2 regions of the Heliorestis convoluta genome follow, and region 2 is predicted to be linked to the other one. Evidence: predicted binding sites of a transcription regulator. Region 2 holds the regulator's gene; the other holds the start of a gene.

Region 1 (15,880 bases), 1.2 Mb from region 2:
CCCATTTGTGATAAATGCAAGATCATTCGCCGAAAAGGTAAAGTTATGATCATTTGCGAGAATCCGAAGCACAAGCAAAAACAAGGTTAATTAGCGGGAGGTGCATTTCCCTATATGGCACGTATCGCCGGTGTCGACCTACCCCGTGATAAGCGGATTGAGATCGCATTGACTTATATTTATGGGATTGGACGCCAGACCGCCATTGAGATTCTAAAAGGTGCAGAGGTTAACGCTGACACCAGAACTAGGGATCTTACTGATGACGAAGTGGCTCGAATCAGAGAATATATTGACAAAAGCCTTACTGTAGAAGGCGATCTCCGTCGGGTAGTGTCACTTAATATTAAACGGATGATGGAAATCGGTTGCTATCGCGGCCTACGCCATCGTCGTGGCCTTCCTGTACGCGGACAGCGCACGAAGACCAACGCACGTACACGCAAAGGTCCAGCTCGGACAGTAGCAGGTAAGAAGAAGAAGTAAAGGGGGGGATATTGAGCAATGGCACGTCGTGTAACACGCACTAAACGTAAAGAACGCAAACAAGTTGATCGCGGTATCGCACACATCCGCTCAACCTTTAACAATACGATTGTTACCATCACAGACCTAACAGGTGCAACCCTTTCTTGGGCTTCTGCTGGCGTTCTAGGCTTTAAAGGCTCTCGTAAATCAACCCCCTTTGCTGCTCAAATGGCTGCAGAAAAAGCTGCCAAAGAAGCAATGGAGCATGGTTTGCGTGAAGTAGAATGCTTAGTAAAGGGACCTGGTGCGGGACGTGAAGCGGCTATCCGTTCTTTACAAGCTGCCGGATTAGAAGTGAACATGATTAAAGATGTCACACCAATCCCTCACAATGGATGCCGGCCACCTAAGCGCCGTCGCGTATAATCTGATAAAACAGGAGGTGCATTCGCTGAATGGCTCGTTATAACGGTCCTGTATGTCGACTTTGTAGACGTGAAGGGACTAAACTATACCTAAAAGGTGAGCGTTGTTATACCGGTAAGTGCGCCGTCGATCGCCGGACCTATGCACCAGGCCAGCATGGTCAAGGTCGCAAAAAGGTTTCTGAGTACGGTGTGCAGCTCCGCGAAAAGCAAAAGCTTCGTCGTATTTACGGCGTACTAGAGCGTCCCTTTAGCAACTACTTTGATAAAGCAGAACGTCAAAAAGGTATTACTGGTGAAAACTTGTTACGCCTTTTAGAACGTCGCTTTGATAATATCGTTTACCGTCTTGGCTTTGCCCGTTCTCGCAACGAAGCTCGTCAATTGGTACTACACAACCACTTTACCTTAAACGGTAAAAAGGCCAATATCGCATCGATCCAACTTCGTGTTGGAGATGTTATACAACTTAAAGAGAAGAGCAAAGACAGCCCTATCTTCCAAGAAATTCTAGCTGCGCTTGGGCAAAAATCAGCTCCAGCTTGGTTAGAACTTGATGTCAACACCTTGTCCGGCCGGGTCCTTGCTTTGCCCAACCGGGAAGACATTGACACCAATGTACAAGAGCACCTCATTGTAGAATTGTACTCCCGGTAAACGGTAAACTCGAAGTTCATCCGATTTATTGCCAAGGGAGGGTTCAGCAGTAGATGCTGGAAATCGAAAAGCCGAAGATAGAATGTGTCGCTAGCAGCGAGGATGCCACATACGGAAAATTTGTTGTGGAGCCCCTGGAGCGCGGTTACGGCGTAACCCTGGGCAATTCGCTACGGCGAATCCTATTGTCCTCCTTGCCTGGGGCTGCCGTTACTTCGGTAAAGATCGATGGGGTTCTTCATGAGTTCTCCACTATCCCCGGAGTCGTAGAGGACACAACGGATATCATTTTGAACCTAAAGCTTCTTTCTTTGAAAATGCATAGCGATGAACCACAAGTTCTACGCATTGAAGCAGAAGAAGAAGGCGTAGTTACAGCAGCTGATATCCAACTTAATTCTGAAGTTGAAATTCTTAACCCAGAACTACCGATTGCCACGCTCTCTAAAGGAGCTCGCTTTTTTATGGAGATTACAGTGGAAAAAGGTAGAGGCTATGTTTCGGCTGTCAAACATAAAAAGTCGGAACATGTTATCGGTGTCATTCCTGTGGATGCGAACTTTGCTCCTGTGAGAAAAGTTAATTTCCGCGTGGAAGATACACGAGTTGGTCAAATTACAGACTACGATCGGTTGATACTAGAAGTGTGGACCAATGGTAGCCTGAGTCCAGAAGAAGCGACAAGCTTATCTGCAAAAATCATGATCGAACATCTGAAGCTTTTTGTCGGTCTCACAGAAAACCCTGATGATGAAAGTACCGGGAACATCATGGTCGAAAAAGAAGAACGTCCACAGGATAAAATTCTTGATATGACCATCGAAGAATTGGATCTTTCTGTCCGTTCTTTTAACTGTCTGAAGCGAGCAGGTATTAATACTGTGCGAGACTTGACGATGAAAACAGAAGAAGACATGATCAAAGTGCGGAACTTAGGTCGTAAGTCTCTTGAAGAAGTGGACATAAAATTGACTAGCCTGGGTCTCTCATTACGCAAATCTGATGATTGATAATGGTACCCTGCCGCAAAGGAGGGAATTAAATGGCATATCGTAAGTTTTCTCGTCATACAGGTCATCGTCGTGCCATGCTGCGCAATATTGTAACTTCTCTTCTGAAGCACGGCAAAGTCACTACGACAGAGCCAAAAGGAAAAGAGTTGCGTCGTATCGCCGAGAAAATGATTACTCTTGGAAAACGTGGAGACCTTCACGCTAGACGTCAAGCTCTTGCTTATTTGGAAGAAGAGACTGTCGTAACTCAACTTTTTACCGAGATTGCTCCGAAGTATGCAACTCGACAAGGCGGTTATACTCGATTGATGAAAGCTGGATATCGTCGTGGTGACGCAGCGCCCATGTGCATCGTAGAACTGGTATAATCGTTAAAAAGAACAATACGAAAGCGTCAGGTCAGGAGCAGAGCCCTTTCTATGGGTGCCGTTTCCTGGCTTTCCTTTTGTCAAACCCTACAAGTCCTTTGCTTTCGTTTATCCTGACCCTCCGATGGAGATATCATACATGAACAAACGTCGAGTTTCTTTTATCGTAGCTTATGACGGGACTCATTATCATGGCTTTCAGACACAAGACAACCCTGCTTTGCCGACCATCCAAGATGAGCTCCATCAAGCCATTAAAACACTAACAGGTGAAGAAACAAAAATTACTTGTGCAGGACGTACGGATGCTGGTGTCCATGCTCGGGGACAAGTTATAGACTTTGCAACTACATCAAAAATACCGGATGAGAAATTTCATCTAGCTATGAACGCTCTGCTGCCAAAAGATATTGCTGTTCTCAAAGCAGAAACCGTCTCCGCTGATTTTCATTCACGCTTTCAAGCTCTAGGTAAACAATATCGTTATAGCATCTATAATCATGCCATTCCGTCGCCTTTTCATCGTCAGTATAGCTATCAAGTCTTTCCTGCCTTAGATCTAGAAGCTATGAGCGAAGGGGCCCAGGCTTTTGTGGGCACCTATGACTTTTCTGCTTTTTGTGCAGCAGGATCTTCCGTCAAGGATTTTGTACGCACCATATGGCACTGTGAACTTACGAAGACAGAAGAAGGCCTTATTCATCTTGATATCGTTGGTAACGGCTTTCTCTATAATATGGTCCGTATCATAGCAGGTACATTGATTGATGTAGGCAAAGGGAAGATAGATCCTACTCAGATAAAAGAAATCATTCAAAGGAAAGAGCGAAGTCGAGCTGGCACAACAGCACCACCACAAGGATTATGTTTACTAAAAGTTTGGTACAATGAGCTTGACTTTCCTTTTAAATAGTCATAAAATATTGTGGTGAGCTTTTTCAGAGCGCTTACTAGCCCCAAGTTCTCTGGAGCTTTATATATTTTGTTTTTATGTTGATACACCCGGCACAGTGGGTGGACAACAAAGACTCCCAAGGAGGGAATAGAATGAGCACCTTCATGGCGAAGACCAATGAAGTTGAACGAAAATGGTACGTCATTGATGCGGCTGGAAAGCCTCTTGGACGAGTCGCATCCGAAGCCGCTCGACTGTTACGCGGCAAGCATAAGACTATCTTTACACCCCACGTTGACACGGGTGACCATGTCATTGTTATCAATGCAGAACAAGCTGTCTTAACAGGGAAAAAGTTAAGCCAGAAAATGTACTATCATCACTCACGCTATCCAGGCGGCATGAAGCTAGTTAGCTATGGTACATTGATGCAGAATCGTCCAGAACGAGCTATGGAAAAGGCTATCAAAGGCATGTTGCCAAAGAATCGTCTGGGCGCACAAATGTATCGCAAGTTAAAAGTGTATAAAGGCGGAGAGCATCCCCATGAGGCTCAAAAGCCAGAAGTTTGGAACTTCGGTGAGTAGGGAAGGGAGGTCGTAGACAGTGGCTCAAGTACAATATCTTGGAACAGGTCGCCGGAAAAAGTCGGTTGCTCGTGTTCGACTCGTACCTGGTGATGGCAAGTTCCTAGTAAACAATCGTTCTTTAACAGAATACTTCGGTAAGAAGACTTTAGAAATGATCGTGAGTCAACCTCTCGATCTGACGAAGACAGAAGGTCGCTTTGATGTTCTGTGTAACGTCCATGGCGGTGGCACAACAGGTCAAGCGGGCGCCATTCGTTTGGGCATTGCCAGAGCATTGTTGAAAGCAGACAGTGGACTGCGCCCTGCCCTCAAAAGAGCAGGATTCTTAACGCGTGATCCACGCATGAAAGAAAGAAAAAAATACGGACTCAAAGCAGCTCGCCGTGCTCCTCAATTCTCCAAGCGCTAAAGAGAATTACATTGGAACTGGCAGCAACAAAGAGAAACCCATGGTTATTATGGGTTTCTCTTTTTTATTAAAGCAATCTTACAAACTATGAAGAAAGTACCACTCTAAATATAAACAATCTATATAAAAGCGAAGAGGAAAAAGATTGTTCCATGGAGAACAATACTTAAGTATCCTAGTAAAGACTCTACGATAGAGTTAAAGAGTGCTTATGTGTAGATAAAAATGAATGAAGGCATCCATCTTTTTTGAAAGGAGGCGTAAAGGCTATGGACAAAAGCTTTATGGATGAATATCTTGATTTATTCTACTCTGAAGCGAAAGAACAACTTGAGTTGATGTCAAGAGATTTGCTAGCCATTGAATCAGGAACATCTGATGAAGAGACAATTCATCAAATGTTTCGGGCAGCCCATTCGTTAAAAGGAGCCAGTGCTTCTGTTGGCTTTCAAGTTGTAGCGAACATTACCCATAACATTGAAGATTTATTGGGAAAAGTTCGTGATGGTCAGCTTGCTCTTGACGCTAGAGGCATTGATGCTATATTTGGCGCCCTTGATTTTATCCAGGCGATTCTTTTTCAATCGCAAGAAGTTGATTCCGAAAAAGCAGAAGCTCTCGTGAAACAACTGGAAGAAGCTTGTGTTGATCCAAGGCTGACAGGTACAAAAGAAGTAAAAAAGGGCAATTCGGAAGAAGAACTGAATAAGATTCGGGAAAAATATGCTTTTTCGCCTACAGCGAGAGAGATTGAAGTAATCTTTCAAAGTGACTGTATGATGAAGGCGGTTCGAGCTTTTTTAATCCTGAATAACTTAAGTGAATTTGGTGAGGTTTTAGAAAGCTATCCTTCTCAGGACGAGCTGGAAATGTGTGAACAGAATATTAGTAGTTTTCACGTCTTCTTTGACTGGCAGAAAGGGACCGTAGAAGAAATCTACAGAGTTATCAACGTAACTGATATAAAAGATATTGTTATGAAAGCATTGTCTGATCAAGAACACAGCGAGACGAAGACAGAAAATCTTGAGGAATCGCCCATATCGGCGCCCTTGGCTGTGGAACGATCCGAAAAAGCAGTTACAAGAACCGTAGAAAAAAGCAGCGAAAAAGGTACAGAATTAATTAAAGTAGAAGCTTCTAGACTTGATCATTTGATGAATTTAATCGGTGAACTGTTGATCAGTCAGACCCGTTTTGCTCGCATCCATGAGAGTTATCTAGAACAACATGGTAATAGCAACTTGGGAACGGATATGTCCGAAGAAACGCATCACTTAGCCAGACTGACCAGTCAGCTACAAGACGGATTGATGAAAACACGCATGGTCCCGATTGGAACGGTATTCAATCGCTTTCCCAGGTTGGTCCGTGATTTAGCTAGAAAAGTTCATAAAAAGATTAACCTCGTAGTAGAAGGGCAGGACACAGAGCTTGATAAGTCCATGGTTGACTTAATTGGCGAACCGCTAATGCATCTTTTACGAAATGCCCTCGATCACGGCATTGAGTCACCAGAAGAAAGAATAAAAAAGGGTAAGCCACCAGAAGGAACGATTATCTTATCAGCCAGTCATGAAGGAAGTCGGATCTTAATCAAAGTAGCCGATGATGGCAATGGTATCGACGAAACAAAAGTACTAGAGAAAGCAAAGCGCTTGAACTTAGTGGAAGAAGGACAAGAACTCTCTAAGCAAGAGATCTACCAACTCCTTTTCTCAGCAGGATTAAGCACAGCCCAAAAAGTTACTGATGTATCAGGTCGAGGCGTCGGGATGGACGTGGTAAAGAGAAATATTATGTCTCTCAATGGCATGATAGACGTGCAATCAGAAAAAGACCAAGGCAGTACTTTTACCATTCAATTGCCAATTACGCTTGCTATTATTCAAGGACTTCTTGTTTCAGCAGAAGGAGAAAAATTCATCGTTCCTCTTGATAATGTCTTAGAAAGTTTTCAGCTAAAAGATCATGAAATCGATTCTATTGGTGGCAAAGAAGTATTTACCGTCCGTGGCAACATTGTTCCCATTAAGACTATAAAAGAAGTATTGAAGATAGAAGAACAGGCTGATAAGCCAAAAAGAAAATACAGGTCTATCGTAATGGTCGGTTTAGCAGAGCAAAGATTGGGTCTTGAAGTAGATGAATTGCTCGGTCAGAGAGAAATCGTTATCAAATCAGTGAATGCACCCTGGCTAAAAATGGATCTATTTGCAGGGGCAACTATACTGGGTGATGGTCGAGTATCCTTAATTATCAATATATCCACTTTATTTGCCCATTGCTTAGCACAAAGAAGTAGTGAATAAAAAGGGGGAGGACAGCTTTGCTGGACTTCGAAATGAAAGAAAAAGAAGGTATAACGGTACTTCGTTTTTATGGCAGCATTGGAGCAGCGAATGCACAAAAATTAAAATTGGCCTTTCAAAAGTTGCCGGAAGAAAATGATAGGTTGATTATAAATCTTGGTGTTAGCTTCATTACCAGTGAGGCTATTGGATACCTTATTCAAATCTATAAAAAATATAAAGAAAAGAAAGGTGACATAGTTCTTTGTAATATTTCCGATAACGTTCGTACCGTATTAGAGATGATAAGGCTTCACAAAGTAATTACTATTGTAGAGAACGAAGAAAAAGCAGTCGCTTATTTTTACCAGGAAAGCAAATAGCATATATCCCAAAAGAACCAAAGCAATTAGAAAGGAAGTGATTTCATGAAGCGATTTTTAAAAATTAAAGTAGGTAGCCGTATCTTGCTTGTAATTCTTTTTTCTACAATTGTCTTGATATCGATTGGTATCTTCGGAATGTATAATCTACAAGTTCTAAATGAAGAAATTGATATCATGTATGAAGAAAGTCTGCACCCAACACGTTATTTAGGAGAAGTTAAAGCGAACTTACAAGCCTATCGAGTTACCATTTACAATCATTACTTAGCCACTACGGTAGAAGAGAAAGACATCTGGAGACAAAGGGGTCAAAATTATCTTACAGAATTAGGGGCGAACTTAGCGCTTTATAAAGAAAGCAACTTAGAGGCTGAAGAGCAAAGATTGCTTAATGACATAGAAGCAGCTCTTCGAGAATATACGCCCATTGTTGATAGAAGTATACAAGAAAGCTTAAATGGCAACGTGCAAGGGGCGACGCAAATAGCAGGTCAAGCCCGTAATATAGCCTTAACACTGGATGAGAGCTTGGAAAACCTAATTCTACTACAAGTGCGCCTGGCCGGAGAAGCAAAAGCGCATACCGATACACTATACAATTCTACTCGGAATACAATGATACTGATTATTGCTGCAGGTGCTCTTATATCCTTTGGATTGGGGTACTACGTTTCACGTACTATCGCACGCCCCTTAGAAGATCTTGAAAAAATAGCAACTAAAATTTCAAAAGGCGATCTAACGGAAAATGCACAACATACCGAAGGTGATGACGAATTATCTTCACTATCCCGCTCTATCCATGTTATGGTCATCAATTTACGACAGTTTGTCAAAAAAGTTCAAGAAGGTGCCGAAGCCGTAGCTGCTTCTAGTCAACAGCTTTCTGCATCATCAGAACAAATGGCCAGTGGATCGCAAGCACAGGCTGAAGAAGCACAAAGCATCTCTACGATGATGACCGATATGGCTGGAGCAGCCAATCAAGTAGCCCAATCCGCACAGAAAGCAGCCCTTGCTTCCGATAGCACGACTGCTTCAACGGTAGAAGGCGCCTCCATCATAGATAAAACGGTGTCCGGAATGGATAATGTGTCGAATAACGTTATGAACTTAGGACGAAGCTCGGAAAAAATCGGAGAAATTGTAGAAATGATTGATGACATTGCCTCCCAGACCAACTTACTGGCTTTGAATGCAGCCATTGAAGCAGCCCGTGCTGGTGATGCAGGAAAAGGTTTTGCCGTTGTCGCTGACGAAGTACGCAAGCTCGCAGAGCGTTCTGGTATGGCAACGAAAGAAATCGCCACACTGATTAAAGGAATTCAAGCAGATACGGATAAAGCAGTAGACGCTGTGAAGTCAGGGAGAGAATATACACAGAAAGCTGGTGAAGCTTTTAACACCATTCAAGATCAAGTGAGGCAAACAGCAGGAGAGGTGAATGAAATCGCTGCTGCTGCAGAAGAGCAAGCTGCAACTTCTGATCAAGCAACCAAAGCTGTTCAGAGTGTAGCTGCCATTGCCGAAGAAACGTCGGCCGGAGTAGAAGAAATGGCTGGAGCGATTCAGTCCATGTCCCATCTGGCTACAGAATTACAAGAAGCAGCAACGAAATACAAAGTATAATTAAATCAAAATAAGTCTTCTTTGGTAGCTTTTTAATAAGCATAAATCGAAAAGTATAGCGATTTATGCTTATTTTTTCAAACAACCATAGGAAGGTAAAAAAAGGGGTGCTAACGATGCGCTGGATTCGCAATATGAGGATTGCTCAAAAATTGTTGTTTTTAATATTATTAGCAGCAATCTCATTAGCAGCCATAGGCTATACTGGTTATTACTATATGACCCAGATGAATAACAGTGCCCAAGAGATGTACTTTGATCGTCTTGTGCCTGTTAAAGAACTTAATGAAGCACTTACGTCATTAAAAACGATTGAACTAGAGATGGAACAGCTTTTTGATGCACAGGGATCGATGGAAAGCCAGGCAATTGTTCAAACCATTGAGCAAGAAAAGGAGCAAATACATCAAATCATTAGAAGTTTTGAACAAACCTTTTTACTGGCCTATGAAAGTGAGCGCATACCAAGATTGAAAGATGCGCTGGCTACATACCAAAGAGAAGAAGAAAGAATTATCACAATGGCCCTTCGAGGTCAACAAGAGGAAGCACAGCGTTACTATGATGAAGTAGCAACGCCACATATTGAGCGGGCCAATGTAGTACTACAAGAATTAGCCGCTTTTAATGCATCGGTAGCAGAAGAACTTCAAGTAACATCGGCCCAGGCTTTCGAAAGAGCTTTTCTAATCATAGTAGGAATTACAATCTTTGCAATTGTCTTTAGTGTCTTTTTAGGTCTCTATATCTCCAGAATAATTGTTCAACCAATTCAACAGTTGGAGACATTAATGGCTCAAGCAAAAAAAGGTGACTTAACAGGCAAGGGAATCCTTTTGTCTACCGATGAGACAGGAAGCCTAACCCAATCATTTAATCAAATGATGGAGCAATTACAAAATTTCGTTAGACAAGTTCAAGAAGGTTCTCAAACAGTGGCTGCAACAAGTCAACAGATCTCAGCTTCTGCAGAAGAAATGGCAGCCGGGGCACAATCACAAGCGGATCAAGTGCAGGCTTTGTCAACACTTTTATCAGAAATGGCCAATGCAGCCAACCAAATGGCACAATCATCAGAAAAAGCAGCCTTAGCATCTGAGCGAGCTAGCAATACAACACAAGAAGGCGGTACAACGATTCTAAAAACGATCGAAGGCATGGATGAGGTTGCATCTCATGTTACGAAGCTAGGAGAGAACTCAGAAAAGATTGGTGAAATTGTGGAAATGATTGACGATATTGCTTCTCAGACCAATCTTCTCGCACTCAATGCAGCCATTGAAGCAGCAAGAGCCGGTGACGCTGGAAAAGGTTTTGCTGTTGTAGCCGAAGAGGTACGTAAATTGGCAGAACGTTCTAGTGGAGCAACCAAAGAAATTGCTTTGTTAATTAAAAATATCCAGTCTATTACGGAGAAAGCAGTACAGTCAGCTGGTGATGGACGAATGTTAGTACAACAAGCTGGAGAAGCTTTTGAAGAGATACAAACTCAAGTGACCGAGACAAATCGTGAAGTCACAGAAATTGCCGCCGCTGCCGAGGAACAAGCAGCATTATCGGAGGAATCATCTAATGCTGTCCAGAGCGTAGCCGCTATAACGGAAGAAACATCGGCAGCAGCCGAGGAAACAGCGGGCGCCACGGAAGCTTCGGCCAACCAAGCAATGGAACTACAAGAAGCAGCGAAGAAGTTCACGATATAAAGACCGTTCGCCTTTTCCCATACTTTTTCATTAGGAAAGCGTAAACGAATTAAAACGTTTACGCTTTCCTTTTCTATAATTTAACAACTTCCTGTTTGTTACAATTTTTTCTTGTTTCCTCAAAAAAAATTTCACGGAGGTGTATATTGGTAAAAAAAGAGGGAAATATTTATTTTCGGGAGCTAATTTCGCCATATAGGCGGAGAAGGAGTTTGCATCCTTGGTAAGCGCTCCCTATTATAATAACTGTGTGTTAGCACTCGCCTAACCTGAGTGCTAACAATAAAAATGCAAACTCTATAATAAACATATTCTGTAAGGAGGGTTCCTTTCCGTATGAACATCAAGCCTCTCGCTGATCGTGTTGTCGTGAAGCCTTTAGAAGCAGAAGAAAAAACGGCAAGCGGCATCATTATGCCTGACACAGCCAAAGAAAAGCCTCAGCAAGGAGAAATCGTTGCCGTTGGTGCAGGTCGTCTGCTTGAAAACGGTGAAAGAGCTGCCATAGAAGTTGCTGTAGGCGACCGTGTTATTTACAGCAAATACTCTGGTACAGAAGTAAAGTTGGAAGGTACAGAGTATCTAATCCTCAACGAGCGGGACATTCTGGCTGTACTGTAAAATCAGAAGGAGGTAATTATTACTCATGGCTAAAATGACTGTTTTTAATGAAGAAGCACGTCGTGGTCTGGAAAGAGGCGTTAACACACTGGCTGAAGCAGTTCGTGTAACCCTCGGCCCCAAAGGTCGCAACGTTGTATTAGAGAAAAAATTTGGCTCTCCTTTGATCACCAACGATGGTGTTACGATTGCGAAAGAAATTGAACTAGACGATCCAATTGAGAACATGGGTGCTCAATTGGTCAAGGAAGTTGCTACTAAAACGAACGATGTAGCAGGTGACGGTACAACAACAGCTACAATCTTAGCCCAAGCAATCATCCGTGAAGGTATGAAAAACGTAGCTGCTGGTGCCAACCCCATGGTTCTAAAGCGCGGAATTCAAAAAGCTGTTGAGCGCTGCGTTGATGAGATTAAAGAAATTGCCAAGCCCATCGAGAGCAAAGAAGCGATCGCACAAGTTGCTTCCATCTCTGCTGCTGATGCCAACATCGGAAGCTTGATCGCAGAAGCAATGGAAAAAGTAGGAAAAGACGGTGTAATCACTGTAGAAGAGTCCAAAGGCTTTACCACTGACCTAGAAGTGGTAGAAGGCATGAACTTTGACCGCGGTTACATCTCCCCCTACATGGTAACAGACACTGACAAGATGGAAGCTGTTCTCAACGAACCTTACATCTTGATCACGGATAAAAAAATCTCTGCCATCAAAGACATCCTGCCTGTTCTTGAGCGTATCGTTCAAAGCGGCAAGCAACTGATGATCATCGCTGAAGATGTAGAAGGCGAAGCGCTTGCTACACTGGTTGTGAACAAACTTCGTGGCACCTTCACTTGCGTTGGCGTGAAAGCACCTGGCTTTGGCGACCGTCGTAAAGCCATGCTCGAAGATATCGCCATTCTCACCGGTGGTCAAGTGATCACTGAAGAAGTGGGCCTCAAGCTGGAAAATGCGACTGTTGAAATGCTAGGCCGTGCTCGTCAAGTTCGCATCACCAAAGAAGAGACCATTCTTGTAGACGGTGCCGGTGCTCAAGAAAGCATCAAAGCACGCATCGCCCAGATTCGCAAACAATATGAAGATTCCACTTCTGAGTTTGACAAAGAGAAGCTCCAAGAGCGTCTGGCTAAGCTAGCTGGTGGCGTTGCTGTCATTCAAGTCGGTGCTGCTACAGAAACAGAACTGAAAGAGAAAAAGCTGCGCATCGAAGATGCTTTAAATGCAACTCGTGCTGCTGTTGAAGAAGGCATTGTACCTGGTGGTGGTACAGCCCTGCTAAACATCCAAAAAGCATTAGAAAATGTTGATGTTGCTGCTGGCGACGAAGCTACAGGTGTTGCTATCATTAAGAGAGCACTCGAAGAGCCTATCCGTCAAATCGCCAACAACGCAGGTCTAGAAGGCTCTGTCATTGTTGAAAAAGTGAAGAACTTGAGTGCAGGCCAAGGTTTCAACGCTGCTACAGAAACCTATGAAGATATGTTTGCTGCTGGTATCGTTGACCCAGCCAAAGTAACTCGCTCTGCTCTACAAAACGCAGCTTCAATTGCTTCTATGCTATTGACAACAGAAGCCATTGTTGCTGATAAGCCTGAGAAGAAAGATGCTCCTGCAATGCCTCCAGGCATGGGTGGCATGGGCGGTATGGATATGATGTAGCCAGTGGCTACAGCGAAAAAGCGTCGAACTGTAAAAGTTCGGCGCTTTTTTGTTTTGCCGCTTTTCCCCGGCGCATAAATTTTTGGGAGAGGGGAGGCGTGCGCATGTCTGTTATATTGATCATTGGGCGAGTTAAAAGGCTTCTTATGATAGCAGTGACCACTTTTATTGTTTTTGCCATCTTTTTTGGTTCTTATCAGTGGTACCATCGTGGCAATGAACAAGCTATAGAAGCAATCAGTGAAGCTGTTAAAGGAAAAGTAGTGGTCCTTGATGCAGGTCACGGTGGGCAAGACGGTGGGGCAAAAGGCAAGCAAGGTACTTTAGAAAAAGATATTAACTTACAAGTTGCAAAAAGAGTGGCACAATATCTAGAAGAATACGGTGTTACCGTTGTCATGACACGAGAAGACGATAACAATCTTGTTACAGGACGATGGAGTCAAAGAGCAGAATTGACGAAGCGCGTAGAAAAAGCAAGAGCGGCCAATGCAGACGCTTATATATCAATTCACTGCAACAGCTTTCCTTCACCAAGATGGTCAGGCCATCAAACTTTTTACCAACCTGGATCAGAAGAGGGCAGAAGATTGGCCCTACATATCCAGAATGAATTAACACGAAGAATTGGAAACAAAGACAAACGGCAAGCCAAAGCAGAAGATTACTTTGTGTTACGAACATCCCACTGTCCAGCTGTAATGACAGAGATTGGATTTTTATCCAATCCTGCAGAAGAAGCGCTTCTAGGAACAGAAAATCATCAAAAACAGATAGCCTTAGGAATTACGGCAGGTATTCTTCGTTTTCTAGAAGGAAAGGCAGCGCCAGAGAAAAAGACTTTTTTCATGGAAAGACCATAATAGTAGAGAAAAAGTAAAGGATTCCCTATAGATTTGGTAGCGTTGATTCTGGTAGGATATTAGTATATTAGGTCGAGGGGTGTCAAAATGGCAAAAAGTAAAACCTGGTTATGGCTTGTCCTCTGCCTTTTTTTCTTCCTTCCGGGACAAGCTATGGCACAAAGCAGTGTTGGATTCTCTGATCATAAGGGTCACTGGGCAGAGAACACGATTCAAGAATTTGTGGATATGGACATTACACAAGGCTATCCGGACGGTACTTTTCGACCGAATGGACTCATTACGAGAGCTGAGTTTTTAACTCTTGTTGTTAAAACCTTTGACCTACCTATAGGAAACTCTGCCGTAACTTTTCCTGATGTTCAATCTAGCGATTGGTTTTACGCTGTTGCAGGTGCAGCGAAAGCAGCAGGCATTGTACAAGGTGATGAAAGAGGCAACTTTTCTCCACACAGACCTGTAAGCCGAGCTGAAATGGTAACAATGGTACGTCGAGCAGCTGGTGAAAGCCTCGTTCTATCAGGGCAGAGACGATCTTTTCCCGATGTTCCTGTAGGATCGTGGATGGAAGAGCCGATTGTCCATGCTGTACAAGCGGGCCTTGTAAGTGGTTATCAGGACGGTCTATTTTATCCCCAGCAACAAGCAACACGAGCAGAAGCAGCAACTGTACTCATTAAAACCCTTGATAACCTAGAAAGCCCTCATTTCTTATCCGATCAAAAGGAGCTACTCGATGTTGTTTTTGCTTTTGAAAATGCTGGAATTGAAGAAATAAACCGTCAAGACTATTCTTTGCTTCAGTCAGTAAGGCATACTGTAGGTCTTGCTCGTCAGACCACACTCTTTCAAGGACAAGAGCTTAAGAAACAGGCAGAATCTACCCAGGCAAGGTTCTTGATTGACCCTATTAAGCAAGAAGCAAAAGTACTTGAACAAAGCACTCTGACAGCAAAAGTACTATACAGCTATAGCTATGGTATAACGCTACAAGGGCCAGGATTTGAAGAAAGTGGTACCATTACGGAAGAAGTTTACTACTATTTACGAAAACAAAACGGTGACTGGAAGATTTACAAAATGGAAGAATCATCGTAAATAAGAAAAAAAGCGTGATAAGCAATCACGCTTTTTTCGACTTTTTCTACCTATATAATTGAGAAAAAAGGAGGGTAATGGCCCCTCCTTACATAATTAATATAGCCACAATGGTGGTTACAAAAAGACCGGCACCAACACAAGCAAAGTTTCGCCTCACCAACTCGATGGGACTGACACCCGCAATCCCTGCATCAGCGACAACACCGAAGGCCCAAGCCGTTAAGGTACCACCACCAGTCCAGATGGCAGCAACTTGTCCCAAAGCAGCGAGCGTAGCTACATCGACGCCAGCAGGACCGCCTAAGGCGTTAGCGAGAGAACCGACAAGAGGTAAGCCTGAGAAACCAGATCCATCTAAGCCTGTCATAATGCCAATAAGAACTATACCAAAAGCAAGTGGTATTGTACCCAGGGGCAAGACGTTGGCTAGAGCCGTACCAAGGTCAAACATAAAACCGGGAGCACCTTCTCCTAAAATAGCAGGTGCAAGACCTGGTGCACCTAAGAAGAAGAAGCCAGCAATCGGAATAACAGCGGCAAAGATTTTGATCGAAAAGAGGAACCCTTCCCGCAAGAACCCGACGACTTTTTCAAGTGCCGCACTGCCGTGACCACCTAAGCTAGCTGCGAGAAGGAAGAAAGCAGCTGTACCACCTAACAATGAGGTGGCGCCTCCACCCTTGATATCAGGAATATCGGGGTTTAAGTTTGAACGAATCATCACGATGATGATCAAAAAGAAAATAGCTGGAACGGCGGCAGCAAAAAACTTTGATACGCCTGTTGGTTTTGGTGCTTCTG
Region 2 (15,880 bases):
AGATGCCGTTCCTCGTCGTGAAACAGTTATGATCGATGGAAAACCAGTCGCAAAAATTCTTTTTGTCGTCGGTACCAATGCTCGAGCACCACACCCCAGATGGCAAGACAATCTTCGCTTTGCCGAAGCCATATCAAGAAAACTCGATCAGCTTTATCCTGGACTTAGCAAAGGAGTCATGACCAAGCAGGGGCGATATCATCAGCAAATGCATCCAAGAGCCTTATTGGTGGAAATTGGAGGGCATTTGAATTCAACTCCGGAAGCTTTGGCTGCTGCTGAACTGCTAAGCCATGCTCTAGTGGAAGTCTTAAAAGAGAGAAACTTATTAGAAATGGCAGGAGAATGAAGCTTTCATCGACAATCGGTGAGAGCTTTTTTATCTTTTTTCGCAAAATTATCTTGTCTTTATGGACAAAGGCAATACAATATTGTAGGGAACAATCGATGAAAGGGGCTTATGCGTGAGCGATCGGCCGGAGGATCAGAATCAATCTCCCGAAATAATAGAGAAAGATGAAAAAAAGACGCCATCCATTGGAGGGCAGCAGGTAGCAACGGCGGCCGCTTCAATCATGATAGCCATGTTAATTTCACGAGTTCTTGGCTTTGTTCGAGAAGCTGCCATAGGAGCCAAATTTGGTCAGAATGAAGTGACCGATGCTTATATCGCGGCTTTTACGCTGCCTGATTTTTTATATTTTTTACTGGTAGGCGGTGCCTTATCAACGGCTTTCATTCCCGTTTTCTCCTCCTATATTGCCACCAAAAATGATAAAGAGGCCTGGCATGTAGCTTCCTCTTTTATCAATGCTATGATTTTGCTAATCTCTGTCGGTGTTGTTCTAGGTATTATTTTTACACCCTACTTGATTCCTTTGGTTGCTTATGACTTCAAAGGGGAGACTTTAGAACAAGCTATCTTTTTAACCCGAATCATGTTTCCTTCGGTGCTTTTTACAAGCTTAGCTGGTCTGGCTATGGGAGTTCTCAATTCTCATCGTCACTTTCTGATGCCAGCTTTAGGTTCTGTCGTCTACAATGTTGTTATTATTCTCTGTGGCCTCCTATTAGCGGACGCCTATGGGATTGCCGCTTTCTCCATCGGTGTCGTTTTAGGTGCTTTGGCCAACTTTTTGGTACAAGTACCCATGTTGCGTAAAGTCGGATTCCGCTATTCTTTTACGCTAGATCTATCTCATCCTGGCGTTAGGCGGATAGGACAATTGATGATTCCGGCAATAATTGGCCTTTCCGTTGTTCAATTTCAGGAAATTATTACCCAGAACTTAGCATCCGCTTTAGAGGCTGGCTCGATTACAGCGCTTCGTTTTGCCAATCGTTTGATGCAATTGCCTCTCGGTGTTTTTGCCATTGCCATATCGGTCGCTATATTCCCAACTTTGACCCATTGTGCAGCGCGGAAAGAGTGGACTGATTTTCGTCAGAATCTATCATTAGGATTACGCAGTGTTATCTTTATTACTTTACCAGCTGCTGTTGGCATGGCTGTGTTACGCGTTCCGGTGGTACAAGTTCTTTTTGAGCATGGTAAGTTCGATCATCTTGCCACCTTAACAACAGCCTCTGTTTTGCTCTTTTTCTTAATCGGCCTTTTTGCACAGGGAGCCAATCAGCTTTTGCCTCGTGTTTTTTATGCCTTGCAACGTCCTCAGATCCCTGTGCGTATTAGTGCTGTTGTACTTGTTGTAAATACGATCTTAAGTCTTCTGCTAATTCCTTACATGGGAGCACAAGGTTTAGCGCTAGCTTTTTCCATCAGTGCCTTTGTTGCTTTTTCTCTATTCTTACTTCTTACTCGCAAAGCTTTAGGAAGCATTGATGGAAAAGCGTTGCTTCTTTCTATTGCAAAAAGTGCTTTTGCTTCTGCTGTGATGGCTCTTGTCTTAAAGGGATTGCTTCTCTATCTACCCTACTGGATCGACACGTCAACAAAGACCGGTCAGATCGGATTTTTGGCAGTGGCTGTAACAATCGGCGCTTTGGTCTATGGTCTGCTGGCTCTGGCTATGAAGATGGAAGAAGCACGACTGCTCTGGACAACCTTTATGGGACGCTTTGGCAGACTCTTTTCTCGTTCTTGATCCTTCCTTTGTTGTTTATGGGGGGATGGGTCGGTTATAATAGTTTGGATATCTTTCTGAATAGGCAAGGGAGGAAGCGAAAAAATGAATCAAAAGCTCGATAAAATTCGGAATTTCTGTATTATTGCTCATATTGATCACGGGAAGTCAACCCTTGCCGACCGCATATTGGAATATACGGGTGCCCTATCGGCAAGGGAAATGGAAGCCCAAGTTCTTGACTCTATGGATTTAGAGCGGGAGCGAGGCATTACTATTAAGCTACAAGCAGTTCGCTTACAATATAAAGCGAAAGATGGAGAAACATATACCCTTAACCTGATCGATACACCGGGCCATGTTGATTTTACCTATGAAGTATCTAGATCTCTAGCGGCTTGTGAAGGCGCTCTGCTAGTGGTAGATGCAGCCCAGGGAATTGAGGCGCAAACGTTAGCCAATGTTTATCTAGCCTTGGAAAACGATCTAGAGCTTATCCCTGTTATCAATAAGATCGATCTTCCCAGTGCGGAACCAGACCGAGTAAAAGCAGAGATTGAAGAAGTAATCGGCCTTGATGCTTCTGATGCTGTTCTCGCTTCCGCCAAATCAGGGATCGGCATTGAAGAAGTGCTTGAAGCTGTTGTAGCAAAAATTCCAGCACCCCAAGGGGATATGAAGAACCACTGCAATGTATGATCTTCGACTCTTTCTATGATGCTTACAAAGGCGCTATTTCTTATGTAAGAGTGGTACATGGAAGGGTTCGCAAAGGTACGACCATTCAAATGATGTCTACAGGAAAGAAGTTTGAAGTGACAGAAGTGGGTGTCTTCACCCCAGCGCCTCGTCAAGTAGAGGAGTTATCAGCCGGTTCTGTTGGCTTTATTGTGGCTTCGATCAAAAATGTAAAAGATACACAAGTTGGCGATACAATTACAGACGCGAAAAAGGCAGCAAAAGAGCCATTGCCTGGCTATCGTAAAGTGACACCGATGGTTTATTGTGGTCTTTATCCTGTAGAAGGTGCTCAGTATGAAGATTTACGAGATGCTTTAGACAAGCTGCGATTAAATGATGCGGCTTTGGTTTATGAACCCGAGACTTCTGTTGCCTTAGGATTTGGCTTCCGCTGTGGCTTTTTGGGTTTGCTTCACATGGAAATAATTCAGGAACGCTTAGAAAGAGAGTTCGATCTGGAACTGATTACAACGGCGCCCAACGTTATCTATCGAGTCATGCAAACAGATGGAGAAGTGGTTCTCGTTGATAATCCTACCAAACTGCCAACGGTACAAAAAATTGAATATATCGAAGAACCCTATGTAAAAGCTTCTATTATGGTTCCTTCTGACTTTGTTGGTGCCATCATGGAACTATGTCAAGAGAAGCGAGGCACATTTGTTAACATGGATTACGTGTCTAGCAAACGGGTTATGCTGACTTATGAATTGCCATTGGCTGAAATTATTTATGACTTTTTTGATCAACTAAAGTCTAGAACAAAAGGCTATGCTTCTTTAGACTACGAGATGATTGGAAATAAACAGTCCAATCTAGTCAAGCTTGATATTTTACTTAACAATGAGTTGGTTGACGCTTTTTCCGTCATTGTTCACCGTGATCGAGCCTATGGGCGCGGTCGTGGTCTTGCTGAGAAACTGCGGGAGCTAATTCCTCGGCAGATGTTTGAAGTGCCTGTGCAAGCTGTGATTGGGAATAAAGTTATCGCTCGTGAGACAATCAAAGCGATTCGCAAAAATGTTTTAGCGAAGTGTTATGGCGGTGACATCAGTCGTAAACGAAAGCTCCTTGAAAAGCAAAAAGAAGGTAAAAAGCGGATGAAACAAGTGGGTAGTGTTGAAATTCCTCAAGAAGCCTTTATGGCAGTGTTGCGTGTAGACGATTAAAGGTCTGACGATATGAAACCAAATTGGGGTATCTATATTCATCTTCCTTTCTGCCAGAGCAAATGTTATTACTGTGATTTTTACTCTCATCGTTCTACAGAAGCAGAGCGAGCAAGATATGAAAGAGCAATTTTGCTTCATGTAGAAAGGGTCTTTGGTCAATCCTATGGGAGGAAGAGTCCCTCACCGAGTACACTTTTTCTAGGTGGGGGGACCCCTTCTCTTATGGATCCTTCTTTTTTAGATAGACTTATGAAATTGCTTCGAAGTTACTTTCAATTGCCGCTGGACTTTGAAGTGACAGTAGAAGCAAATCCCGGCACCTTGACAGAAGAAAGCCTCTATGGATGGGTGAAAGCAGGTTGTAATCGTTTGTCACTCGGCTTACAAGCTTTTCAACCAAGATTGCTTCGATATTTAGGGAGACCTCATAGTTCAGAAGAGATTGTTAAGGCTGTTGAAAGCGCTAGGGAAAAAGGCTTGGACAACTTTTCTTTTGACTTGATTTACGGTATACCAGGGCAAAACCCAGAGGACTGGCTTTCTACGTTAGAAAAGGTTTTAGAGTTGCATCCAAAGCACCTTTCTTTGTATAACTTAAAAATAGAAGAAGGTACGATGTTCTCCCGATGGCAAGAGAAAGGGCTTTTAGAAGTGGTTTCAGAAGAAATAGAAGTTCTTATGTACGAAAAGGCTGTAACCATACTAGAGAAGAAGGGCTTTCGACAGTATGAGCTTTCTAACTTTGCCTTGCCAGGTTACGAGTGCCGCCATAACATGAACTATTGGCAGCGAGGTGACTATCTAGGCTTTGGAAGCGGCGCTGTGTCCATGGAAGGCTTGCGTCGCTGGACTTGGCTTCAAGATAGCAAGCGCTATGTTGAAGCGATAGAAAAAGGCCAACCCATTCCCATGGAAGAAGAAATTGTAACAGCTTTAGAAGGGGCAGAAGAAGCACTCTTTCTAGGTTTGCGACGTCGAGAAGGTGTTGATCTTACTTTGTTAGAGCATGATTTTAATCTGTCTACAGAAGTTGTACAGCAATGGAAGAAAATTTCTTCTCAGCTTCATCAGCAAGGGTGGATAGCTTATGAGCAAGAGAAAATTGCATTATTGCCTAAAAGCTATCTGCTTTCCAATGAGATCATGAAACGCTATCTTGTCTAAAGTGGTATTGACAATACTTTTTCTCAATGGTATTTTTTATCTAAAGAACGTTAGCACTCGTTGTTGAAGAGTGCTAACAACGGGAGGTTGTCGGAGATGCAGATGGATCAAAGAAAGCAAAAAGTGTTGTCTGCGATCATCCGTGACTATGTGTCCACAGCTGAACCTGTTGGCTCCCGAACAATAGCTCGTAAGTATAATCTAGGTGTAAGTCCTGCGACCATTCGTAATGAAATGTCCGACTTAGAAGAGCTTGGCTTTATTGAACAGCCTTATACGTCTGCAGGTCGGATTCCATCAGATGGTGGCTATCGATACTTTGTCGATTGCCTGATGGAGCGCGAGCAACTTCATGAGTCCCAGTTGTACGTTGTTCGAGAGACTTTACACGATCACTTAGAAGTGAATATGGTCATGCAGCAAGCTACTGATTTGTTATCGCAATTGACGAATTATACAGCTGTTGTACTGAGCCCCGAAATAGGTAAGACTACTTTTCAACAATTGCAATTGATTCCATTACAACCGAACAAAGCGGTGGCTGTTGTTATTACGTCAGCTGGAATTATAGAAAGTAAGATTCTCGACATACCAGAATTTTTGTCTACCGCAGATTTGCAAAAAGTAGCTCGTTTTCTCAATAAAAGTTTGATGGGGTTATCTCTTGACAAAGTCCGTATGGCTCTTTTTAGAGAATTGGCAGAAATTCTAAAAAAAGAAGAGCAGGTGTTAAGTCAAGCTCTTGAAGTGATTGATGAAGCACTGAAAGCGGAAGGACAAGAAAGAGTATACCTTGGAGGAACGCTGAACATCTTTAAACAGCCAGAGTTTAAAGACGTGGAAAAAATTCAAACTCTTTTGGGCATACTACAAGAGCATCATACGGTTCGACATATTTTGAATGAGACTTCCAAAAAAGGTCTCAATGTAAAAATTGGTCTAGAGAATGTGCACCAGGGCTTTCGTAATTGCAGTATGATTACAGCGACCTATCAAGTAGATGGTGAGACACTGGGGGTCATCGGACTCATTGGTCCGACTCGTATGGAGTACTCCAAAGCAATGGCTGCCGTAGAGACTCTAACGGATCAACTGTCTCATGTATTGAGAAAATATTTTCGGCGCTGATTGTTTCGAGAAGTAGGGGCTTTGAATAAAAAGTCCCTATTTGCCTGCCAATCAATTTTTGTCGATCTTGGAGGAGTTTATCTTTGAGTGCCAAGCAAGCCAACCAATCAGAAGTAGATGAGCGCCTTGCCGCTTTGATTACCAATTCGAATGCCATTCGAGCAATTACTTCCGCCGTGGAAGGGACACTAGGCCCTAAAGGCCTCGATACGATGCTTGTTGATAAGTTTGGTGACGTTATCATTACCAATGATGGTGTTACAATTCTACAGTTGATGGAAGTCAACCATCCTGCTGCTCGCATGTTAATTAAAACAGCCAAAGCGCAACAAGATGAGATTGGCGATGGCACCACCACGGCCACCGTATTAGCAGGAAGCTTGGTTGCAGAAGGTGTCAATCAAGTAAGCAAAGGCGTACCTGTGTCAAGAGTCATTGAAGGTCTCAAGGGCGGCGTCAAAAATGCCATTGACTTGTTCTATCAAAGTGCTCGTCCTGTGGAGACGTTGCAAGATCCCATGCTAGAAAAGGTTGCCCTTGTAGCAGGACGAGAGCATCTTGATATTGCTCATCTTGTGATTGAAGCAGCTAGATTGGTGGGAGAAGAAAAGTTAAAAGAACATAACTTCAAACTTTCTGATACCATAAAAGCGCAAGAAAATGCTGATAATCAGGTATTCTCCGGTGTTATTGTTAACAAAATGCCGATGAATGAAGATATGCCAAAGCGTCTTGATGATGCTTCTATCCTCATTATCGACGATGCTTTAGAACCGGAGCAATTAAGTGAAGAAGCCTTAAGTACCGAAGCAGGCTTTGCCTGGTATCGCCAAATGCAACAAGAGTTTGTTGAAAATATCCGTAAGATTATCGAACTAGATGTAAAAGTTGTACTTGTCGATCGTGGTGTAGAAGATATTGCTGAAGAAATGCTCGGTGATGCAGGCATTCTTGTTGTTCAAAGAGTATCAAGCAAAGAATTGAAAAAAGTAGCTGAGCACAGCGGAGCCAGAGCTATAAAACGAACAGGCTTGAAAAAAGATCTACCTGAATTAAAACGTTACGTAGGCTTCTGTGGAAAAGCAATTGTTGATGAAAAATTAGAACAATTGCATATTTTAGACGGAAAAAGCAAGCCCGTTGCAACTGTACTTGTGGGAGCAGCTACAGAGGAAGTAGTCGGAGAGAGAGAAAGAATCGCTAAAGATGCAGCCTCTGCTGTGCAAGCCGCTGTAAAAGCAGGTCTTATCCCAGGTGGTGGCGCTGTAGAGCTTACTGTAGCAAGAAAAGTAGAAGAGCTGCGACGTGAGATGAAAGGGATGTCGGCCTATGGACTCGATTGCGTCGTCGCAGCTTTAAAACGACCTTTTTCACAGATTGTAACCAATGCTGGCTTTAACCCACTCGAAAAGCTAGGCGACGTCATTGCTGCACAGATGGAAAAGAATAGCGACAGTCTTTCTATTAACTGCGACAATGGTGAAGTAGCCGATATGTGGGAGATGGGCGTTGTTGACCCTGTATTGGTCAAAGTTCATGCCTTAAAAGCAGCAGGTGAAGTGGCCGAGGCGATCTTACGCATTGATACGATCATCAAAAAGCGAGAAGATCGCCATGAGAGAGAAACAGGGGAGGGCAATTGGTGATTCCAGAAGAGAAAAAAGAAACAACAGAAGCTTCTCAAGAGCATGAACAACTTGAGGTAACTACAGATGAAGGGCAAGAAGTTTCAGATGGTGCTACAGGAAGTTCTGAAGAAAAAGCAGAAGATGCGAGCAAACGATTAGCAGCCTTTCTAGAAGAAGTAGCCGAAACCAAAGCCAAGCTAGAAGAAGCTGAAAAAGAGCTGCAAGAGTGGGAACACAGATACAATCGTTTACAAGCAGACTTTGACAACTACAAACGCAGAACAGTACGAGAAAAAGAAGAACTGGCGACTTATGCAACAGAAGGTCTCGTAAAAGCGCTATTGCCTGTACTAGATAATTTTCAACGAGCTTTACAAGCCATCAATGGGGACAGTGCCAGCAATGTTTTATCAGGCATAGAGATGATTTATCGCCAACTGCTGGATCAATTGGTCAAAGAAGGCGTAGAGCCGATGGTAGCCATTGGCCAGCCTTTCGATCCGAACTATCATGAAGCTGCCATGTATGCCCCTTCTACAGAAGAATACCAGGATGGCACAGTGATGGATGAATTTCAGAAGGGCTACTTACTTAAAGGAAAAGTGATTCGCCCTGCTATGGTCAAAGTAGCACAAGGATAATTTGATAATTCAGCTTAAAAATTACGGAGGTTTCAAGAATCATGAGTAAGATAATAGGTATTGACTTAGGTACAACCAACTCTTGTGTATCTGTAATGGAAGGTGGCGAGCCAGTTGTTATCGCCAACAAAGAAGGTGCTCGTACTACACCATCTGTCGTAGGGTTTGCCAAAAATGGTGAACGTCTCGTTGGTCAAGTGGCAAAGCGTCAAGCCATTACCAATCCTGATGGCACTATCGCATCGATCAAAAGACATATGGGTACAGATTACAAAGTTACAGTTGGAGAAAAAGGCTATACACCACAAGAAATCTCCGCTATGATTCTGCAAAAGTTAAAAGCCGATGCAGAAGCCTATCTCGGTGAGAAGGTACAAAAAGCTGTTATTACCGTACCTGCTTATTTTACTGATTCTCAGCGTCAAGCTACCAAAGATGCAGGCGCTATCGCTGGTTTAGAAGTGATGCGAATTATTAACGAGCCAACAGCAGCGGCTCTCGCTTATGGTATTGACAAAGAAGAAGATCAAACCATCCTTGTCTATGATCTCGGTGGCGGTACCTTTGACGTCTCAATCTTAGAGCTTGGCGAAGGAGTTTTTGAAGTTAAGTCTACCTCCGGGAATAACAAACTTGGTGGAGACGACTTCGATGACCGTATTATTGACTGGATGATTAGTGAGTTCCAAAAAGAAAAAGGCATTGACCTACGGAAAGATAAAATGGCTATACAGCGCCTCAAAGAAGCAGCTGAAAATGCCAAAAAAGAACTTTCTACTGTTCTATCAGCGACTATTAATCTGCCCTTTATCACAGCAACAGCCAATGGTGCAGAACATTTAGACATGACTTTATCGAGAGCAAAATTTAACGAGTTGACAGCCGATTTAGTCGAAAAAACGATGATCTCAACTCGCCAGGCGCTTGCTGATGCCAAATTAGAGCCCAGCAAAATTGATAAAATTATTCTCGTAGGCGGTTCTACTAGAATTCCAGCTGTTCAAGAAGCCATTCGCAAACACTTTGGCAAAGACGCTTTCCAAGGTATCAATCCTGATGAAGTTGTTGCTATGGGTGCGGCCATTCAAGGTGGAGTTATTGGCGGTGAAGTCAAAGGTATTATCTTAGCGGATGTTGCACCTTTGTCCTTAGGAATTGAGACACTCGGTGGCGTTTGTACAATTTTGATTGAACGTAACAGCCGTATTCCTACTTCTAAGAGCGAAATCTTCACAACAGCTGCTGATAACCAGACTTCTGTAGAAGTCCATGTTCTCCAAGGAGAGCGCAAAATTGCAGCACAGAACAAAACCTTAGGTCGCTTCCATCTAACAGGCATTCCACCAGCACCAAGAGGCATTCCTCAAGTTGAAGTGAAATTTGACATCGACGTTAATGGTATAGTCAACGTAAGCGCCAAAGACCTCGCTTCAGGCAATGAACAAAAGATTACCATTACAGCTTCTACTGGCCTCAGTAAAGACGAAATTGATCAAATGGTAAAAGATGCTGAACTTCATGCTGAAGAAGACCGTAAATTACAAGAAAACGTAGAAATACGCAACCGAGCAGACTCACTTGTTTACCAGACAGAAAAAACAATCAATGAAATGGGTGAAAAAGCAGAGGCTGCAGAAGTAGAAAAAGTGAATCAAGCTAAAGAAGAGCTTAAACAGGCTTTAGCCGGTGAAGACTTTGAAGATATCAAGAATAAAACAGAAGCCTTAACTGTCGTTCTCTACGAAATGACAACAAAAATGTATCAACAAGCAGGACCTGCAGAAAATCAACAAGAAACAGCGGGAGAGGCGGAACCAAAAGATCCCAATGTAGTTGATGCAGAGTATACTGTTGTTGACGAAGATAAAAAGAAATCGTAAAGATAACAGACCTGGGGAGGCACAACAAGGGCCTCCCCTGTCGATGCTTTGACTGGAGGGAGGGGCAAGATGAGCAAGCGTGACTACTATGAAGTCCTTGGTATATCGAAGGATGCATCAGAATCGGATATCAAAAAAGCTTATCGAAAATTACTAAAACAATATCACCCTGATGTACATCCGAATAAAGAAGAAGCAGAAGTGAAGATTAAAGAAATCAACGAAGCCTACGAAGTTCTTTCTGATCCAGACAAGAGAGCTCGATACGATCAATTTGGTCACATGGGGCCAGGCGGTGGCTTTGAGTACGGTGGCATGGGCTCCGATATGAGCGGTTTTGGAGATATCTTTGATATGTTCTTTGGAGGCGGATTTGGAGGGAACCAGCGTCGAGGTCCTCAAAGAGGCGCTGATTTGCGGTTCAATCTGCGAATTAGCTTTGAAGAAGCCGCCTTCGGTCTAGAAAAAGAAGTTGAAATCGCTCGTATGGAATCTTGTGAGATTTGTGATGGCAGTGGCGCTGAGCCAGGAACAACAGCAACAACCTGCCCCACCTGTAAAGGCACAGGTCGTGTCGCTACCGTCAAAAAGACCTTTTTAGGTCAAGTTCAAACTGTCAGTACTTGCTCCACTTGTCGTGGCGAAGGTAAAGTAATCAGTAAGCCCTGTAAACACTGCTCTGGCCAGGGCAAAGTTCGAAAATATAGACGAATCAAAGTAAATGTCCCAGGTGGTGTGGATACGGGCAATCGAATTCGAGTTCAGAACGAAGGAGAAGCAGGTACCCAGGGCGGGCCACCTGGAGATCTTTACGTTTTTATTGAAGTTGAACCCCATCCCTTTTTTGAGCGTGAGCAAGACGATGTAATTTGTCAGGTTCCAATTACCATCGTACAGGCAGCTCTCGGTGATGAAGTAGAAGTGCCCACCTTAGACGGAAAAGTTATCGTTAAAGTTCCTGAAGGCACACAAAATGGCGCTATCATTCGTATCCGTAACAAAGGTATTAAGCGTTTGCGAGGCACCGGACGAGGCGATCAAAAAATACAAATCAAAGTCTCGATCCCGACGAATCTTTCAGAGAAACAAAAAGAATTGTTGCGGAACTTTGGGCGTACTTTGAACAGAGATAATATGAATACAGATAAGGAAAAGTCTTTCTTTGAAAAAGTAAAAGACGCCTTTATGTGAGCCAGTATTTTGTCAACAACGGGGGAAGGGTGTGGCCTTATTGAAGTGGCGTGAACTATCCATCACTACTTGTCAGGCTAATATGGACGCATTGGCTGAGATTTTTGAAACAGTCGGAGCTGTTGGCATGGTTGTCGAAGATCCCCAACTGATTGCAGATTATATTGCCAATAACAGTTGGGATCATCATGATGTTGAAATACCTGATGTTCCTCCTGGCATGGTTCGACTAAAAGCCTATCTACCCGTCGATTCTCGGATTGATGACCGACTTGCACTTCTTCAAGAAGAGCTTATTGCTCGTGAGAACACAGAAGGATGGGCAGGCCATAGAATTACTTTCAATGACTTACTAGAAGAAGACTGGGCCAATGCTTGGAAAGCTTTTTTCAAGCCAGAGAAAGTCGGCCAGAGGATAGTAATTTGCCCTTCCTGGGAAAACTACAAAGCTTTTCCTGATGATCTCGTCATATCTATTGATCCCGGTATGGCTTTTGGTACTGGCAATCATCCCACCACAGTGATGTGTATACGAGCCCTAGAAGATTACCTCTATGAAGGTGACACTGTTATCGATGTAGGGACCGGTTCAGGTGTACTGGCTATTGCAGCCGCCCTCTTAGGCGCATCCTCTGTAAAGGCTTTTGACAATGATCCCATTGCAATCAATGTAGCCAGAGAAAACATAGAGCTAAACAACATGGAATACATCGCAACAGTACAAGAAAATGATCTACTGCAGGGGATTGAAGAAAAACCAGACCTATTGGTGGCGAATATAGTAGCTGATGTAATCATTCGAATGCTTCCCCAGGCTGCACAGGTACTGCAAAGCGGGAAAGTATTTATTGCATCAGGGATTATCCAACATCGACTTGACGAAGTTGTAGAAAATATAACAACCCATGGTTTTACTGTAGAAGAATTAATCAGTCATGGAGAATGGGCTGCCATTGTCTCGCGGAGAGAGTAAAATGCATCGATTTTTATTTAACTCTAAGCACTTGCCTGCTGAAACCATCTGGCTTGATGAAGAAGAAAGTCGTCACCTGACGAAAGTTTTACGACTCAACGAAGGTGATGAAATTATTGCTTTTGATGGTCAAGGACAGGAGTTTCATGCCATTGTTGTAGAAATATCTTCGAAGCGAGTCGCTATAGGGCAACTAAACCCAACAGGCTTCACAAGAGAAGCACCCTTGGCCATTCATTTAGTACAAGGCATTGCCAAAGGCGAAAAGATGGACTGGGTTGTACAAAAAGCGACGGAACTCGGCGTACATCGAATCACCCCTCTATTCACAGAGCGAACTATAGTTCAACTTGATGAGAAAAGAAGTCGAGAGCGACAAGAACGATGGCAGAAAATTGCTCGTGAAGCAGCCAAGCAAAGTTGGCGTACCCTTGTACCGCAGGTAGATGTACCGCAAAAGCTACAACAATGGTATGAAAATATAAATCCAACAGAGCCATTGTTAATTCCTTGGGAAGAAGAAAAAAGCAAAGGCATGAAAAAAACACTTCAATCATGGACGGAAGTGCCCCGAAAAGTCACCCTTCTTATTGGACCAGAAGGTGGTTTAACAGAAGCAGAAGTGGCACCTGCTTTTCAAAAAGGTGCCATTTCACTGCGACTCGGCCCAAGAATTCTCCGTACAGAAACAGCAGGCCTTGCTGCGATTGCTGCGTTGATGTATGAACTGGGGGATTGGGGATGAGAAGTTCTACTGTTGCTTTTTACACTCTCGGTTGTAAAGTTAACCAAGGTGAAACAGACGCTTTAGCAGGCCTTTTTAAAGCTCGACAGTATCAGACCGTTTCTTTTGAAGAACGGTCTGATGTCTATGTCATCAATACTTGTACAGTTACCCAACTTAGCGATCGTAAATCAAGACAAATGATTCGACGAGCCCAGCGTAGAAATCCAGAAGCTGTCGTTGTCGTTACAGGTTGTTATGCCCAAGTCTCGCCAGAAGAAGTTCAAGCCATAGAAGGCGTAGACATTATTATCGGCACCGATCAACGCCAAAAAATCGTGGAGCTAGTAGAAGATTACAAAAAGGTTGGAGAACAGATCCATGCCGTAGAAGATATTCGTTCTGTTACACTTTTTGAAGAATTCCCTGCCCATGCCGATATTTCTAAAGCTCGTGCTTCTATAAAAATTCAAGATGGCTGTAACCTCTTCTGTACCTACTGTATTATTCCTTATGCGCGCGGTCCCGTGCGAAGCCGTCCTCCCGAAAGTGTTATAAAAGAAGCAAAGCGACTCATTCAAGAAGGCTTTCGAGAACTTGTTATTACAGGCATTCACCTCGGTGCCTACGGTACCGATCTAAATGTTGATCTAGGTGATCTTGTTAAAAAGCTTTGTCGCTTAGAAGGGCTACATCGATTGCGTATTGGCTCGATTGAACCGCAAGAATTTACGCCCTCTTTGCTAGAAGCCCTAACAGAACCAACAATTTGTCCTCATTTTCATATACCTTTACAATCAGGATCTGATAAAATCCTAAAAAGTATGGGAAGACGTTATAATAGGCAGGATTTTATTGATATATGCACGAAGATAATGTCAATGCTACCAGATGGGGCCATTACTACTGATATCATTGTTGGTTTTCCAGGCGAGTCAGAAGCAGATTTTTTGCAGACAGAAGAACTATGTCGCACATTACAGTTAGCAGGGGTTCATGTGTTTCCTTTTTCTCCTCGTCGAGGCACCAAAGCAGCAACTTTTCCTGGACAGATCGATAGAAAGAAGAAAGAAGAACGAGTTCAACGTATACAGGAAATATCTCGTCATCTTTCCTATCGATATAGCCAGAAATTTCTAGGACAACGAAAAGAAGTTCTACTAGAAGAGAAAGTGGACAGACATTGGACCGGTCACACTGATAATTATTTAAAGGTATTCGTTCCTGTAGGAGAAGATTTTCTCGAAGACCATACTTTACGAGGCTCTCTTCAAATAATAGAGCTTAAGACGGTCAGAGAAGATGGTTCTTTAGAAGGGGTTCTCTCAGTCTTATAGCCTGCAAGGGAGGTGAGAGTCGTGGAAGACTGCATATTCTGTAAAATTGTTAATCGAGAGATAGGAACACCTCTGCTTTATGAAGATGAAGAGGTTGTTGCTTTCCGAGATATTAATCCAGTGGCGCCTGATCATATATTGATCATCCCTCGAAAGCATATCCGCTCTGTTGCTGATAGTACGGAAGAAGAAGAGCTAATTATGGGTAAGCTTTTTGGCGCTGCCAGAAAAATTGCGAAAGCACAAGGTTTTCAAGAAAATGGATTCAGACTGGTTGTTAATACAGGCGCAGATGGTGGACAAACTGTCTTTCATCTGCACATGCACCTTCTGGCTGGACGTGCCCTTGGATGGCCACCGGGCTAATTCTGGACTGGTTAATTCAGGAGTTTTTCACTTCCTGAAAGGTTTCAGTTGACGCTCTTGCTCACTGGAAGTATAATTTAGTATGTGCGCAATTTCGAAGAAGCTCACAGACCGTTCACCGCACCATGTGTAGCCTGGACCTACCATCATAGATACCAGTGGGGGGAGGGAAAGCGGAATGAGCGAAATTAGAGTCGGAAAGAATGAGACCTTAGACAGCGCTTTACGTAGATTTAAGCGTTCTTGCCAAAAGTCAGGCGTTCTCTCCGAATATCGTAAACGTGAACATTATCTTAAGCCGAGTATTAAGCGTAAGAAAAAGTCAGAGGCAGCCCGGAAACGGAAGTCTACCTAATTTTATTGAATAGATTTTGAATAAGAAAGGTAGTTTTTTCCATGTCCCTAAAGCAACAGTTAACGGAGGACATGAAAGCCGCTATGAAGGAAAAGGAAGCCGGCAGGTTCAGGCTTTCTGTCATCCGCATGGCTCGGTCTGCCATACAAAAGTTAGAGATCGACAAAAGACGTGATTTGACAGAAGACGAAGTTATAGAAGTATTAGCCAAGGAAGTCAAACAACGTCGAGACTCTAGCGTTGAGTATGAAAAAGCAGGCCGTTCTGAAGAGGTAGCCAAATTGAATGAGGAGATCGCTCTCCTTACCGCCTATCTTCCCCAACAGCTTTCAGAAGATGATATCCGCTCTCTGGTTCAAGAGGCTGTAACGGTGACGGGTGCTCAAAGTCCAAGAGACATGGGTAAAGTAATGAGCGCTTTAATGCCCAAAGTCAAAGGACGAGCCGATGGTAAAATTGTGAACCAGATTGTTAAGGAGATGCTCAACTGATCTGA

The links. Region 2 encodes HrcA, which represses chaperone genes, less so after heat shock. Its sites were predicted from a motif close to TGTTAGCACTCNNNNNNNNNGAGTGCTAACA; they were not measured.
Region 1: groES (co-chaperone GroES) is a predicted target of HrcA. The motif match lies at 11,086-11,116, and genes of this name have one in related genera.

Annotation. Positions count from the first base shown of each region.
Region 1 covers NZ_CP045875.1:2,935,087-2,950,966, reverse strand. Annotated here, with positions in the region: gene rpmJ (50S ribosomal protein L36) at 1-90, shown strand, start outside; gene rpsM (30S ribosomal protein S13) at 115-486, shown strand; gene rpsK (30S ribosomal protein S11) at 505-894, shown strand; gene rpsD (30S ribosomal protein S4) at 924-1,550, shown strand; gene FTV88_RS14045 (DNA-directed RNA polymerase subunit alpha) at 1,604-2,560, shown strand; gene rplQ (50S ribosomal protein L17) at 2,593-2,931, shown strand; gene truA (tRNA pseudouridine(38-40) synthase TruA) at 3,071-3,844, shown strand; gene rplM (50S ribosomal protein L13) at 3,979-4,413, shown strand; gene rpsI (30S ribosomal protein S9) at 4,433-4,825, shown strand; gene FTV88_RS14020 (chemotaxis protein CheA) at 5,095-7,137, shown strand; gene FTV88_RS14015 (STAS domain-containing protein) at 7,170-7,499, shown strand; gene FTV88_RS14010 (methyl-accepting chemotaxis protein) at 7,545-9,131, shown strand; gene FTV88_RS14005 (methyl-accepting chemotaxis protein) at 9,248-10,834, shown strand; gene groES (co-chaperone GroES) at 11,171-11,455, shown strand; gene groL (chaperonin GroEL) at 11,481-13,115, shown strand; gene FTV88_RS13990 (N-acetylmuramoyl-L-alanine amidase) at 13,220-13,978, shown strand; gene FTV88_RS13985 (S-layer homology domain-containing protein) at 14,066-15,076, shown strand; gene FTV88_RS13980 (hypothetical protein) at 15,165-15,880, opposite strand, start outside.
Region 2 covers NZ_CP045875.1:1,716,459-1,732,338, reverse strand. Annotated here, with positions in the region: gene spoIIP (stage II sporulation protein P) at 1-349, shown strand, start outside; gene murJ (murein biosynthesis integral membrane protein MurJ) at 465-2,105, shown strand; partial or broken gene lepA (translation elongation factor 4) at 2,190-3,994, shown strand; gene hemW (radical SAM family heme chaperone HemW) at 4,007-5,161, shown strand; gene hrcA (heat-inducible transcriptional repressor HrcA) at 5,258-6,289, shown strand; gene FTV88_RS08265 (TCP-1/cpn60 chaperonin family protein) at 6,373-7,935, shown strand; gene grpE (nucleotide exchange factor GrpE) at 7,932-8,558, shown strand; gene dnaK (molecular chaperone DnaK) at 8,600-10,438, shown strand; gene dnaJ (molecular chaperone DnaJ) at 10,508-11,629, shown strand; gene prmA (50S ribosomal protein L11 methyltransferase) at 11,661-12,602, shown strand; gene FTV88_RS08240 (16S rRNA (uracil(1498)-N(3))-methyltransferase) at 12,604-13,347, shown strand; gene mtaB (tRNA (N(6)-L-threonylcarbamoyladenosine(37)-C(2))-methylthiotransferase MtaB) at 13,344-14,663, shown strand; gene FTV88_RS08230 (histidine triad nucleotide-binding protein) at 14,685-15,029, shown strand; gene rpsU (30S ribosomal protein S21) at 15,208-15,384, shown strand; gene FTV88_RS08220 (GatB/YqeY domain-containing protein) at 15,426-15,875, shown strand.